Regions from separate parts of the Nocardioides sp. Z38_18 genome, predicted to be linked through region 1. Evidence: predicted binding sites of a transcription regulator. Region 1 holds the regulator's gene; the other holds the start of a gene.
What was found. Region 1 encodes HrcA, which represses chaperone genes, less so after heat shock. Its sites were predicted from a motif close to TTGGCACTCGNNNNNNNCGAGTGCCAA; they were not measured.
Positions count from the first base shown of each region.

Region 2: the regulator HrcA is predicted to act here: its motif matches at 3,593-3,619, upstream of groL (chaperonin GroEL).

Region 1 is NZ_JBZAJE010000001.1:1,262,119-1,269,020, forward strand. It holds gene AC4BGC_RS05990 (DUF3097 domain-containing protein) at 1-296, opposite strand, end outside; gene AC4BGC_RS05995 (PadR family transcriptional regulator) at 533-1,228, shown strand; gene AC4BGC_RS06000 (DUF1707 SHOCT-like domain-containing protein) at 1,228-1,629, shown strand; gene AC4BGC_RS06005 (short-chain fatty acid transporter) at 1,683-3,116, shown strand; gene AC4BGC_RS06010 (MBL fold metallo-hydrolase) at 3,133-3,981, opposite strand; gene hrcA (heat-inducible transcriptional repressor HrcA) at 4,090-5,112, shown strand; gene dnaJ (molecular chaperone DnaJ) at 5,220-6,392, shown strand; gene AC4BGC_RS06025 (16S rRNA (uracil(1498)-N(3))-methyltransferase) at 6,412-6,902, shown strand, end outside.
Region 2 is NZ_JBZAJE010000002.1:724,084-730,985, reverse strand. It holds SAM riboswitch class I at 81-216, shown strand; gene thrC (threonine synthase) at 228-1,517, shown strand; gene AC4BGC_RS14685 (MoaD/ThiS family protein) at 1,563-1,838, shown strand; gene AC4BGC_RS14680 (PPOX class F420-dependent oxidoreductase) at 1,942-2,406, shown strand; gene AC4BGC_RS14675 (ATP-grasp domain-containing protein) at 2,411-3,337, shown strand; gene groL (chaperonin GroEL) at 3,790-5,421, shown strand; gene AC4BGC_RS14665 (SRPBCC family protein) at 5,544-6,053, shown strand; gene AC4BGC_RS14660 (MFS transporter) at 6,085-6,902, opposite strand, start outside.

The sequences.
Region 1 (6,902 bases):
GTCCGGGTCGGGGCCTCGGGTCCCTTGCGGGTCGGCGGGACCAGGATCACCGGGCGCCCCTCCAGCAGGAAACCGGTCCCGAGCGGGAACGTGCGGCGCTTGCGTCGCCGGTCCTCGATCGTGACCGTGCCGAGGTCGCGCTCGACCTTGACGATCTCGCCGCACCAGTCGGTGGTCACCTCCTCGACCACGAGTCCGAGGTCGGCGTCGATCTCGACGGCCCGGCCCTTCTTCGGCGTACGCCAGTCGGTGGCGAGGACGTCGGAGCCGTAGCGGTCGTGCGGGGAAGGAGTCACCGGGAAACGCTACGACGCCGGCCCACCGGGCGCTGACCGGCTCGCCCGAGATCCGGGTAGTCCCGTTCGATCGGCCGGTCCACGGGGTCGATCAGGGTGCCAAATGATCGGGACTACCCGGAGATCCGGTCTTGCCTCACGAACACTCGCGATATATCGTCAACATATCGAGACAGTGTCGTTGTCACCCGAGGAGCACCACCGGGACCGGCACGCCGACGAAAGGAGCTCTCGACATGGGACACCCGATGTGGACACCAGACTTCGAACCGACCCGGCGCCAGCGCGGCGGGCGTGGAGGCGGCCGGCACGGCGCGCACGGCGGCTGGGGCGGCCCCTGGGCCGGCCCGATGGGCGGACCGCCGCCCTGGGTCGCGCAGATGTTCGGCCCCGGCTTCGGAGGTGACTTCTCCGGAGGACGCGGCGGCGGCCGCGGCCGCCCCCGGGTACGCCGCGGCGACGTCCGTTCCGCGATCCTCGACGTGCTGCACACCTCGAACGAGCCGGTGAACGGCTACCAGGTGATCCAGCAGATCGCCGAGCGCACCGACGGGGTGTGGAAGCCGAGCCCCGGCTCGGTCTACCCGACCATCGCCCAGCTCGAGGACGAGGGCCTCGTCGAGGACGCGCCCACCGGCCGCAAGGCGATCCGGCTCACCGCCGAGGGCACGGCGTACGTCGAGGCGCACCCCGAGGAGATGGCAGCGGTCTGGGCGCCGTTCGTGACCGAGGCCGACGACGAGGAGGCCGTGAACTTCAAGCAGGTGATCGGCCAGACCGTCGGCGCCATCGTGCAGGTGGCGACCACCGGCACGCCGGACCAGCGCGAGAAGGCGATCGAGATCCTCGGCGACACCCGCAGGCGGCTCTACGGCCTGCTCGCCGAGGGCCCTGACGGAACCGAGCCGGACGACGCCTTCGAGGAGGAGTGATGGACACGCTGCGGATCGGCGACGCGGAACGTGCGGAGGCCGTCGGACTCCTGGGCGACCAGTACTCCGAGGGCCGGCTGACCAAGGACGAGTTCGACGAACGCAGCGATGCCGTGTGGTCGGCGCGAACGCGGGGCGACCTCGTCCCGCTCTTCGCCGACCTGCCGGTGCGCTCGTCCTCGATGGCGCCAGCGGGAACGGCGGGCGCCGTCACCTCGGCCACCCGGGCATGGCGACGCCCGCCGTTCCCACTGGCGCCGGTGCTGTTCGTGCTGATCGCCCTGACCGTGCTCACCCACCTCCCGATCGTGCTGGTCGGGCTGCTGATCTGGTTCGTGCTCTCGCGCCGGTTCGGCATCGCGACCCCGTCGTGGAGCAGGTGCCGAACGAGCAGGCACTAGCCGCGGAGCGATCCCGGGCCTAGGTTGATCCCATCCTTTCGGGAAGGGACGCCATGGCGACCACCTCATCGACCGCAGAGGTCCAGGAACGCGGACTGGCGCGGTTCGCACAGCGACTCGCCGGGTGGACCGAGAAGTGGTTCCCCGACGCCTACGTCTTCGCCCTCGGCGGCGTCGTGGTGGTGACCCTCGCCGCGCTCGTCAACGGCTCCAGCCCCAAGGTGGTGGCGGAGTCCTTCGGCGGCGGCTTCTGGGGCCTGGCCGAGTTCACCCTGCAGATGGCGATGGTCGTGCTCAGCGGCTACGTCGTCGCGACCTCCCCGCCGGCGGCGAAGGCGATCGTGCGGATCGCGCGGGTGCCGTCCACGCCGCGGGGAGCGGTCGCCTTCGTCTCGCTGATCTCGTGCACGGTCTCCATGCTCAACTGGGGGCTGAGCCTGGTCTTCTGTGGGCTCCTCGCCCGGGCCATCGCTCGGCGAGACGACCTCACGGTGGACTACCGGGCGATAGGCGCGGCGGCGTACATGGGACTCGGTGCGGTCTGGGCGCTGGGGCTCTCCTCCTCCGCGGCGCAGCTCCAGGCCACCGCGTCATCGCTGCCTCCCGACCTGCTCAAGATCACCGGCGTGCTCGACTTCGGCGACACGATCCTCACCTGGCAGTCGCTGACCATGGCCGGCATCCTGATCGTGCTCACCGTGGTGATCGCGTGGCTCTCCGCGCCGCAGGGCGGGGCGATCAAGACCGCCGACGACCTCGGCGTCGACCTCGACGACACCGTCGACCCGCCCCCGCCGAGCACCCGCCCGGGGGAGTGGCTGGAGCGGTCGATGATCCTGCCGCTGTTCATCGGGGCCCTGGCGCTGCTGTGGCTGGTCTACCAGCTCCTGGACAACCCGTTCCTGAGCGTGATCAGCAGCCTGGACACCTACCTGCTCGTCTTCGTCGTGCTCGGGCTGGTGCTGCACGGCACCCCGCGGGGCTTCCTGGACGCGACCGCGAAGGCGGTGCCCACCACGGCGGGCGTCCTGGTGCAGTACCCCCTCTACGCCGCGATGGCCGCGGTCCTCACCGGCGCCGCGGGACGTGGCGGGCTCTCGGTCTCCGAGCACCTCGCCGAGTTGTTCACCGACCTCGGCGGCGGTGGCGGGTTCGCGATCGTGATCGCCATCTACACCGCGATCCTGGGGATCCTGGTGCCCTCCGGTGGGGGCAAGTGGCTGGTCGAGGCGCCGTACGTGATGCAGTCGGCCACCGACGTGGGGATGAACCTCGGCTGGACCGTGCAGATCTACAACGCGGCCGAGGCCCTGCCCAACCTGGTCAACCCGTTCTTCATGCTGCCGCTGCTGGCGGTCCTGGGGCTGCGCGCCCGGGACCTGATCGGGTTCACGTTCGTGCAGTTCCTCTTCCACCTGCCGGTGGTGCTCCTGCTGCTGTGGCTCCTCGGGATGACCTTCGAGTTCGTGCCCCCGAAGGTGCCCTGACGCCGCCGGCGGCCACTCAGATCAGCGGCAGTCGCTTCGCGTCGCGGGGCAGCTGCTCGTAGGCACGTCGTACGGCGTCGCCCAGCCGCTCGCTCGGGTAGGGCCAGGCCGCTGCCTCCAGTGCGTCGCGCAGCGGTACGCCGCGCCCGGCGAGGTCGCGGATGGTCTCGGCGACCACGCCGATCGCCGAGCGCTGCTCCTCCACGAACTCCTTGTCGACCGGGGCGCCGTGCCCGGGCACGACCACGGTGGCCGGCCCGATCAGCTGCAGCACGAGGTCGAGGGAGAGCGGCCACTCCAGCGGGAAGCAGTCCTCACCGTACGACGGCATGTCGGACTCCTCGACGAGGTCGCCGGCCAGCAGCACGTCCGCGTCGTCGATGCGTACGACGAGGTCCCCGGCGGTGTGCCCGCGTCCGGGGTGCACCAGCTCGACCGAGCGGTCGCCGAGGTCGATCGCCGCGACCGAGGAGAACGTCGTGTCGGCCGGGACGACCGGCGTCTCGAGCACCTCGGCGGCGCGGTCGTCGCCGGCCTCGCGCAGCTGCTCCTTGGCCCGCTCGCCGGTGGCCACGGTGGTCTGGGCGGTGGCCTCGTGGGCCGTGATCGGCACCGCGCCCCAGGCCTCTCGGAAGGCGCTGTTGCCGAAGGTGTGGTCGAAGTGGTCGTGGGTGTTCACGATCCCGACCACCGGACGCGAGGAGAGTCGCCGCAGGTCGGCGATCACCTCGCCCGCGGCCCTGCTCGAGGCGTGCGTGTCCACGACGAGGAGGCCCGCCTCGCCCTCGACGACGGTGACGTTCACGTCGTACCACTCGTAGCGCGCCACCCAGATCCGCTGGCCAATCTCCGTGAAGTCCGACACGAACGAGACCCTACGTTTGCCTAGTAGGATTGGCACTCCGGCGCGACGAGTGCTAGACCGGTCGGCACGGGTCAGGGACAGCGCCGGACAGGACACTGGAGGAGCGACATGCAGGACGACCGCAGGCTTGCCGTGCTCCGGGCGATCGTCGAGGACTACGTCTCGACCCGGGAGCCGGTCGGCAGCAAGGCGCTCGTGGAGCGGCACCAGCTCGGCGTCTCACCGGCCACCGTGCGCAACGACATGGCCACCCTCGAGGAGGAGGGGCTGATCGCCCAGCCGCACACCAGCGCGGGCCGGATCCCCACCGACAAGGGCTACCGGTTCTTCGTGGACCGGCTGACCCAGATCAAGCCGATGTCGGCGGCCGAGCGCCGCGCGATCTCGACGTTCCTCGAGGGCGCCTACGACCTCGACGACGTGATCCAGCGCTCCGTGCGGGTGCTCGCCCAGCTGACCCGGCAGATCGCTATCGTGCAGTACCCATCGCTGGCCCGGTCCACCGTGCGGCACGTCGAGCTCGTCGCGCTGACCCCGTCCCGGCTGCTGGCCGTGCTGATCCTGTCCACCGGCCGGGTCGAGCAGCGGGTCGTGGAGCTGCCCGTCGAGCTCGAGACCGACGCCCTCGCAGACCTCCGCTCCCGGGTGCTGCTCGCGTGCGTGGGCAAGTCGATCGCCGATGCCTCCAACGCCCTCGGCGCGCTCACCGACCAGACCGACCACCTCGACCGCACGCACGTGGCGGTGATCACCACCGCCCTGGTCGAGGCGATGTCCAGCGAGCGGCAGACCGAGCGGGTGGTGGTCGGTGGGACCGCGAACCTCGCCCGCTTCGGGGAGAGCTTCGACCAGTCGATCAAGCCGATGCTGGAGGCGCTCGAGGAGCACGTCGTGCTGCTCAAGCTGCTCGGCGAGGCGACCTCCTCTGACTCCCTGACCGTGAGGATCGGGCACGAGGGGCCCTTCCAGGAGCTCTCGGGGACCTCTGTGGTCGCCACGGGCTACGGTCCAGGGGAGGAGCCCGTGGGGTCGCTCGGCATCGTGGGGCCGACCCGGATGGACTACCCGGGCTCGATGGCCGCCGTACGCGCGGTCGCCCGCTACGTCTCCACCCTCCTCGACCAGGCCTGACCCGCGCCTGCCGCAGACCAGCACCACCCGCAAGTGACCCAAGATTCCGCCCAGAGATTCAGCCCAGAGATTCCGCCCAGAGATTCCGCCCAGCCGAAAGATGACACGTGAGCCAGGACCCCTACGAGATCCTCGGCGTCTCCCGGGACGCCGAGGCCGACGAGATCAAGAAGGCCTACCGGCGTCTTGCCCGTCAGCTCCACCCCGACGTCAACCCCGACCCGGAGACCCAGGAGCGGTTCAAGGAGGTGTCGGCCGCCTACGAGGTGCTCGCCGACCCCGAGAAGCGCCGGATGTACGACCTCGGTGGTGACCCCTTCGGTCGCGGCGGCGGCGGTCCCGGCCAGGGTGCCGGGTTCTCCTTCACCGACATCATGGACGCCTTCTTCGGCGGCCAGGCCGGTGGCGCGGCCGGCGGACAGGGCCGCGGCCCGCGTCCGCGGATGCGCCGCGGGCAGGACGCCCTGGTCCGCATCGAGATCGAGCTCGCCGAGGCGGCGTTCGGCGTCACCCGCGACCTCAAGGTGGACACGGCCGTGCTGTGCACGGTGTGCGAGGGCAGCGGCGCTGCGCCCGGCTCCAAGCCGGTGACCTGTGAGACCTGCCACGGCCGCGGCGAGGTCCAGCAGGTGCAGCGCTCCTTCCTCGGCGAGATCCGCACCGTGCGTCCCTGTGCCGCCTGCCGGGGCTTCGGCGAGATCATTCCCGAGCCGTGCCGCGAGTGCTCCGGGGACGGCCGGGTCCGCTCGCGCCGCTCGATCACCGTGAAGATCCCCCCGGGCGTCGACACCGGCACCCGTGTCCAGCTCGCCCAGCAGGGCGAGGTCGGCCCCGGCGGTGGTCCCGCCGGCGACCTCTACGTCGAGATCCAGGTGGTGCCGCACCCGGTGTTCACCCGCGACGGCACCGACCTGCGCTGTCGCGTGACGGTGCCGATGACCGCCGCGGCACTCGGTACGACGATCCAGCTGCCCCTGCTCGAGGCCGACGTGGCCGAGGGCGACTCCGACATGGAGCTGTGGGTGGACCTCGAGGTCCGGCCCGGGACCCAGTCCGGCACCGAGACGGTGCTGCGCGGGCGCGGCGTCCCGCACCTGCGCTCCCAGGTCCGCGGTGACGTGGTGGTCACGGTCGACGTGGAGACCCCCGGTCGTCTCGACGAACAGCAGGAGGAGCTGCTGCGCGAGCTGGCCCGGCTCCGGCACGAGGAGACGCCCGACGGGCAGCTCCACTCGCCGCACAAGTCGGTGTTCGGGCGCCTGAAGAACGCCTTCAAGTGAGCGCCGTCCGGGTCGCCCGGTGACGCTGCCGGTCTTCCTGGGACCCGTCACGGGGACGGCCTCGGGGGACTCCGTGGTCCTCGAGGGCGACGAGGCCCGGCATGCCGTCGTGGTGCGCCGGATCCGGGTGGGGGAGCAGGTCGTGCTCACCGACGGCCGCGGCACCGCCGCCACGTGCGTGGTGGAGGCGACCTCGAAGTCGTCGATGACCGCCACGGTCACCTCGGTGGCCCTGGCGCCGGCGCCGGTGCCCCACGTGACCGTGGTGCAGGCGATCCCCAAGGGCGAGCGGGCCGAGCTCGCCGTCGAGGTGCTCACCGAGGTGGGCGTCGACCGGATCGTTCCGTGGGCCGCGGCCCGCTCGGTCGGCGTGTGGCGCGGCGAGCGGGCCCAGAAGTCGCTGGCCAAGTGGCGTTCGGCCGCCCGCGAGTCCGGCAAGCAGTCGCGGCGGTCCTGGCTGCCCGAGGTCACCGAGATGGCCACGACGGCCGAGGTCGCCGCCCTCGTGGA
Region 2 (6,902 bases), on a different contig from region 1:
CTCCCGCGGTGCGAGACCGCGCCGTCTCGAATGGCGGAATCGGTGTGCACATTCTGAGACGGCTACCTACTGTGGTGCACAGCTCATCGAGAGGGACTGAGGGAACGGCCCGTTGAAGTCCCGGCAACCGCCACACCGAGCCTCCGATCTTTCGGATTCGTGTGGTGCGGTGCCAAATCCGTCTTGGTCCGAAATCCGGTCCAGGGAAGATGAGAAGGAGGCCTCCTTTGAGCACTGCAACAGAACTCTCGCCCGCCACCGCAACCGGCGCCGGCACCACTCTCCGGGAGCGCGCCTTCGGCAACGCGACCGGCCTGTCCTGTCGTGAGTGCGGGCACCAGATCGCCCTGGGCCCGAACTACGCGTGTCCGGAGTGCTTCGGCCCCCTGGAGATCTCCTACGACTTCCCGGCGGTCACCCGGGAGGACATCGAGGCGGGTCCGCGCAACATCTGGCGCTACAAGGCGCTGCTGCCGGTGCCCGACGACATCGAGCAGAGCCCCAACATGGAGCCCGGCTTCACCCGGCTGCTCAAGGCGAACAACCTCGGTCGTGAGCTCGGCATCGACAACCTCTGGGTCAAGGACGACTCCACCAACCCGACCAACTCCTTCAAGGACCGGGTGGTGGCCTGCGCGCTGAGCGCGGCGCGGGAGTTCGGGAGCAAGGTGTTCGCCTGCCCCTCGACGGGCAACCTGGCCAACGCCGTCGCCGCGGCCGGGGCCCGGGCCGGCATCAAGACCGTCGTGTTCATCCCCTCGAACCTCGAGAAGCCCAAGCAGGTCAACTCCGCGGTGTTCACCGAGAACCTCGTCGCCGTCAACGGCAACTACGACGACGTCAACCGGCTCGCCTCGGAGATTGCCGGCGAGGAGGAGGGCTGGGCGTTCGTGAACGTCAACGTGCGGCCCTACTACGCCGAGGGCTCCAAGACGCTGGGCTACGAGATCGCCGAGCAGCTCGGCTGGCGCCTGCCCGACCAGATCGTGATCCCGGTCGCCTCCGGCTCCCAGCTGACCAAGGTGCACAAGGCCTTCCAGGAGCTGATCAAGCTCGGGCTCGTCGAGGACAAGCCCTACCGGGTCTTCGGTGCGCAGGCCACGGGCTGCTCCCCGGTCTCGGTGGCCTACAAGGCCGGCATCGACGCGATCCGCCCGGTCAAGCCGGACACCATCGCCAAGAGCCTGGCGATCGGCAACCCGGCCGACGGCATCTACGTCCTCGACGTCTGCCGTGAGACCGGCGGCGCCGTGGAGGACGTCACCGACGACGAGGTGCGCGCGGGCATCGTGCTCCTCGCCCGCACGGAGGGGATCTTCACCGAGACCGCCGGCGGCACCACCGTGGGCGTGCTGAAGAAGCTCGTCGACACCGGCCAGCTCGACACCACCCTGGAGACCGTGGTGATCAACACCGGGCACGGGCTCAAGACCCTGGACGCGGTCAGCGACGCGGTGGGCCCGGCGGCCACGATCGAGCCGTCGTACGCCGCGTTCAGCGCCAGCGGCCTGGTCTGAGTCCCAGCCGCAGCAGGCATTCCCACACCACAGCAGGAGAGACAGATGAGCGTCCAGGTCCGGATCCCCACCATCTTGCGCACCTACACCGGCGGCGCCTCCGAGGTCGCGGCTCAGGGCGACACCCTGGCCGAGGTGCTCGACGACCTCGAGGCCAACCACAGCGGGATCAAGGCGCGCGTCCTCGACGACGCCGGCAAGATCCGTCGCTTCGTCAACGTCTACGTCGGCAACGACGACGTGCGCTTCCTCGACGGCCTCGACAGCAGCACTCCCGACGGCACCAAGATCAGCATCATCCCGGCGGTCGCCGGCGGCTGAGGCCGGCGCGAAGATCGGCGCGGAGATCGGCGCGGAGATCGGCGCGGTGATCGGCGCGGTGATCGGCCGGTTCGCCGGCACCCCGATCGGGCAGACTGTGGTGATGCCACGCAAACTCGCCACCGCCGACCGGGTGGGCCGAGACGAGCTGCTCGAGTTCGTCCGGCCCCGCCACAACGCCACCCTGGTGACCACCCGCAGGAACGGCCGGCCGCAGGTCTCGCCGGTCACCTGCGGCGTCGACCAGGAGGGCCGGGTGGTGATCTCGACGTACCCGCAGCGCGCCAAGGTCGCCAACCTGCGCCGCACCCCCGAGGTCACCCTGCTGATCCACAGCGACGACTGGAACGGGCCCTACGTCCAGCTCGACGGCACCGCCGAGGTGATCGACCTGCCGGACTCCGTGGAGCCGCTCGTCGACTACTTCCGCAGCATCTCCGGGGAGCACCCCGACTGGGACGAGTACCGCGAGGCGATGCGCGAGCAGGGCAAGTCCCTGATCCGGGTCACCATCGACTCCTGGGGTCCGATCGCCACGGGCGGCTTCCCGCCCGAGCTGGCCGACTGAGCCGATGACCGTCGAGGACGGCGCCGCGCCGCCGCGTCCCGTCGTACTGCTCGCCACCTGCTCCTGGTTCCCCGCCGGCGAGGAGTGGGCGGGGACCGACCACCTGCTGCCGGCGCTGGCCGAGCGGGGGATCGAGGGGCGCTGGGTGGTCTGGGACGACCCCGGGGCCGACTGGTCCCAGGGTCTGGTCGCCGTGCGCTCGACCTGGGACTACGACCAGCGCCGCGAGGAGTTCCTCCGCTGGGCGGGCACGGTGCCGTGGATGCTCAACTCCGCCGCGGTGTTCGCCTGGAACACCGACAAGAGCTACCTGGTCGAGCTCGCAGCAGCCGGCGTCCCCGTGGTCCCGACCCTCGTCGTGGAGCACGAGGAGGAGCTGCCGGCCGCGATCGCGGAGCTCTCCATGGATCGCGAGGCCCCCGGCGACCCGGGCGTCCCGAACGTGGTGGTCAAGCCGACGGTGGGGGCCGGAGGGCGGGGCCTGGTCGTCTTCGACGGCGTCGACGGCGGCCCGGCCGACCTCGACGAGTCCGGCCTCAGCGACGGACCCTGGGTGGTGCAGCCCCTGGTCGAGTCGGTGCGCACCGAGGGCGAGACGTCCGTGTTCGTGCTCGACGGCCGCGTCGTCTCCTCGGCCCGCAAGGTGCCGGCGAGCGGTGAGCTCCGGGTACACGAGCGGTACGGCGGGTCGACGGTCGCCGTACCGCTGACCGATGAGGCCGCCGAGGTGGCCAACCGCGCGGTCACCGCGGCGCAGGCACTGCTCGAGGAGCGGCTCGACTACGCCCGCGTCGACCTGATGCGCCTGGTCGACGGCACCCTCGCCGTCAGCGAGCTCGAGCTGACCGAACCCGGCCTCTACCTCGAGGTCCTGCCGCAGAACGCGAGCGCGTTCGCAGACCTGGTGCGTGATCGTTTGCGATCTCCCTGACGGGAACGGGGCACCGGAAAGGTTGAGCGTCACAACGAACTGGTGACGCGAACAGTCTGTGTGCCCCGGTTGCCGACGTACCGGTTGCCGACGTACCGGCTGTCGGCGCATAGGGAGGACCGCCTAGTGGCCGCTCGGACGAGCATCATCCGGACCAAGAACGTCGACACCGTCATCCACCAGAACGACGGTGACGAGGAGGGCGGCCTCGCTGAGCCCCACGTCGGGCACGCGCCGGGAACAGGCCCCCCGGTGTTTGCACTCGGATAGGGCGAGTGCTAAAAATGAAGCTGGCACTCTCCCTATGAGAGTGACAACGCAGCATCGATCCATGGCCGTCTGAGTCGAGGTTCGAAGGCGCTGGCGGGAAGGGTCCGCCGGGTCAGCCCGGATCGTCCGTCGCGGGCGACGAAGCGGCCACCACACTTTTTAGCGTGAGGAATCACCTAGCCATGCCGAAGCTGATTGCATTCAACGAGGAGGCCCGCCGCGGGCTCGAGCGAGGGATGAACACTCTCGCCGACGCGGTCAAGGTCACGCTCGGTCCCAAGGGGCGCAACGTCGTACTCGAGAAGAAGTGGGGTGCGCCCACCATCACCAACGACGGTGTGAGCATCGCCAAGGAGATCGAGCTCGAGGACCCCTACGAGAAGATCGGCGCCGAGCTCGTCAAGGAGGTCGCCAAGAAGACCGACGACGTCGCCGGTGACGGTACGACGACCGCCACCGTCCTGGCCCAGGCCATGGTGCGCGAAGGGCTGCGCAACGTCGCCGCCGGCGCCAACCCGATGGAGCTCAAGCGCGGCATCGAGAAGGCCGTCGAGGCCGTCTCCGCGCAGCTGCTCGGAATGGCCAAGGACGTCGAGACCAAGGAGCAGATCGCGGCGACCGCCTCGATCTCCGCCGCGGACACCACCGTCGGCGAGGCCATCGCCGAGGCGATGGACAAGGTCGGCAAGGAAGGCGTCATCACCGTCGAGGAGTCGAACACCTTCGGGCTCGACCTCGAGCTGACCGAGGGGATGCGCTTCGACAAGGGCTACATCTCCCAGTACTTCATGACCGACCCGGAGCGCATGGAGGCCGTCCTCGACGACCCCTACATCCTGATCGCGAACCAGAAGATCTCCACGGTCAAGGACCTGCTGCCGCTCCTCGAGAAGGTCATGCAGAGCGGCAAGCCGCTGCTGATCATCGCCGAGGACATCGAGGGCGAGGCCCTGTCCACCCTGGTCGTCAACAAGATCCGGGGCACCTTCAAGTCCGTCGCCGTCAAGGCTCCGGGCTTCGGTGACCGCCGCAAGGCGATGATGCAGGACATCGCGATCCTGACCGGCGCGCAGGTCGTGTCCGAGGACGTCGGCCTCAAGCTGGAGTCGACCGGCATCGAGCTGCTCGGCCAGGCCCGCAAGGTCGTCGTCACCAAGGACGAGACCACCATCGTCGACGGCGCCGGGGACACCGACCAGCTCGCTGGCCGCGTGAACCAGATCCGCGCCGAGATCGAGAAGAGCGACTCCGACTACGACCGCGAGAAGCTGCAGGAGCGCCTGGCCAAGCTGGCCGGCGGCGTTGCGGTCATCAAGGTCGGCGCGGCCACCGAGGTCGAGCTCAAGGAGCGCAAGCACCGCATCGAGGACGCCGTTCGCAACGCGAAGGCTGCCGTCGAAGAGGGCATCGTCGCCGGTGGCGGCGTGGCCCTGGTGCAGGCTGGCGTCAACGCGTTCGAGAAGCTCGAGCTCGTGGGCGACGAGGCCACCGGTGCCAACATCGTCAAGGTCGCGCTCGCGGCTCCGCTCAAGCAGATCGCGATCAACGCCGGTCTCGAGGGTGGCGTCGTGGCGGAGAAGGTCGCCGGTCTTCCGGTCGGCCACGGCCTGAACGCTGCGACCGGGGAGTACGGCGACATGCTCGCTGCCGGCATCCCCGACCCCGCCAAGGTGACGCGTTCGGCGCTGCTCAACGCAGCCTCGATTGCCGCGCTGTTCCTCACCACCGAGGCGGTCATCGCCGACAAGCCGGAGAAGGCGCCCGCCATGGGTGGCGGCGACCCGACCGGCGGCATGGGCGGCATGGACTTCTGAGCCCACCCGCTCAGGAACCACCGCTTCACAGGCATCACCCGGAAGGGCCCTCGCTTCGGCGGGGGCCCTTTCGGGTATGTCCGGGGTACACAGGCAGGGCACACCCACCACCGAGGAGATCCATGGGCCGCGAGATGCAGGTCAGCGACAGCATCGTCATCGAGATCGACGCGCACACGATCTACGACCAGGTGGCCGACCCCACCCAGATGGCCCGGTGGAGCCCGGAGAACACCGGCGCGACCACCACGAGCGCCGGTCGCACGCTGCGCGTCGGTGAGGTCTTCGACGGGTCGAACAAGCGTGGTCGTGCGCGGTGGAGCACCGAGTGCGTGGTGATCGCCGCGGAGCCCGGGCAACGGTTCGCCTTCGACGTGCGCAAGATCGGGCCGCGCAAGCCGCTGCTCGCCGGGCGCATCGCGTCGTGGGAGTACACCTTCGAGCCGGTCGCCGACGGCACCCGCGTCACCGAGACCTGGACCGACCTGCGCGACCGGTGGCCGGACTGGGCCGCGGCGATCTTCGACAAGGCCGCGACCGGTGGCCGGCTCTTCTCGCAGTTCCAGCGGGGCAACATCGCGCGCACGCTGGCCGCGATGAAGGCGGACCTCGAGGGCGACCCCGTCGGCTGAGCGGTTGGAGCTCGCGGGTGAGCGGGGTCGCCTAGCGGGCCGGGTGCTGCCGCTCCGCGCGGCCAGCGGGGTGGGTGAGCAGCGCCGCGCAGCCGGCAGCGAGCACCAGCACACCGGCGACCGCGTCGACGAGTAGCGCCGCACCGGGGGAGACCGAGTCCACGAGCATGCCCGCGATCGCAGCACCGGCTGCGATCCCCATGATGTTCGCGGTCCCGAGCATGGTCATCATCGTGGTGCCCCACCCTTCGGGAGCCGAGCGCTCGGCGAGGGCGTAGGAGCTGACCAGGGCCGGTGCCAGGGCGACGCCGAGCAGCAGGCAGGAAGCGGCGAGCAGGGCAGGATGCTCCGAGACCGAGCTCGCCAGGCCGCCGAGAGCGACCAGGGCGCCGGCGCAGGCGATCCTGGCCTCGAGCCGGAACACCTGGGGCAGCCGGGTGGTGAGCAGTCCCGCGATCCCGGCGCCGACCCCCATGGCGGCGTACACGGGGCCGGTGAGCTCGTCGGTGCCCGCAGCCGCCATCCGCGCCGCGACGCCGGTCTGGGTCGCGCCGAAGACCAGTCCGACGCCGGCCATCGCGACCAGGAGGCTGCCGACGTGGGCGAGGGGAAGTGCCCCACGCTCGCGGTGACCGGTGGAGCGGCCGGCACCGTGGCCGGGCAGCGCGGTGTGGTGCAGCGCGAATCCGGTCTGGGTCACCACGGCCAGCGCCAGGGCCAGCACCAGCCCGAGTGTGGGTGAGGCGAGGCCGGCGACGGTGCTCACCAGGACCGGTCCGACCACGAACCCGCACTCGTCGAGGGCGCCCTCCCAGGCCATCGCCGTGGAGGTGAACGAGCGACGGTCGG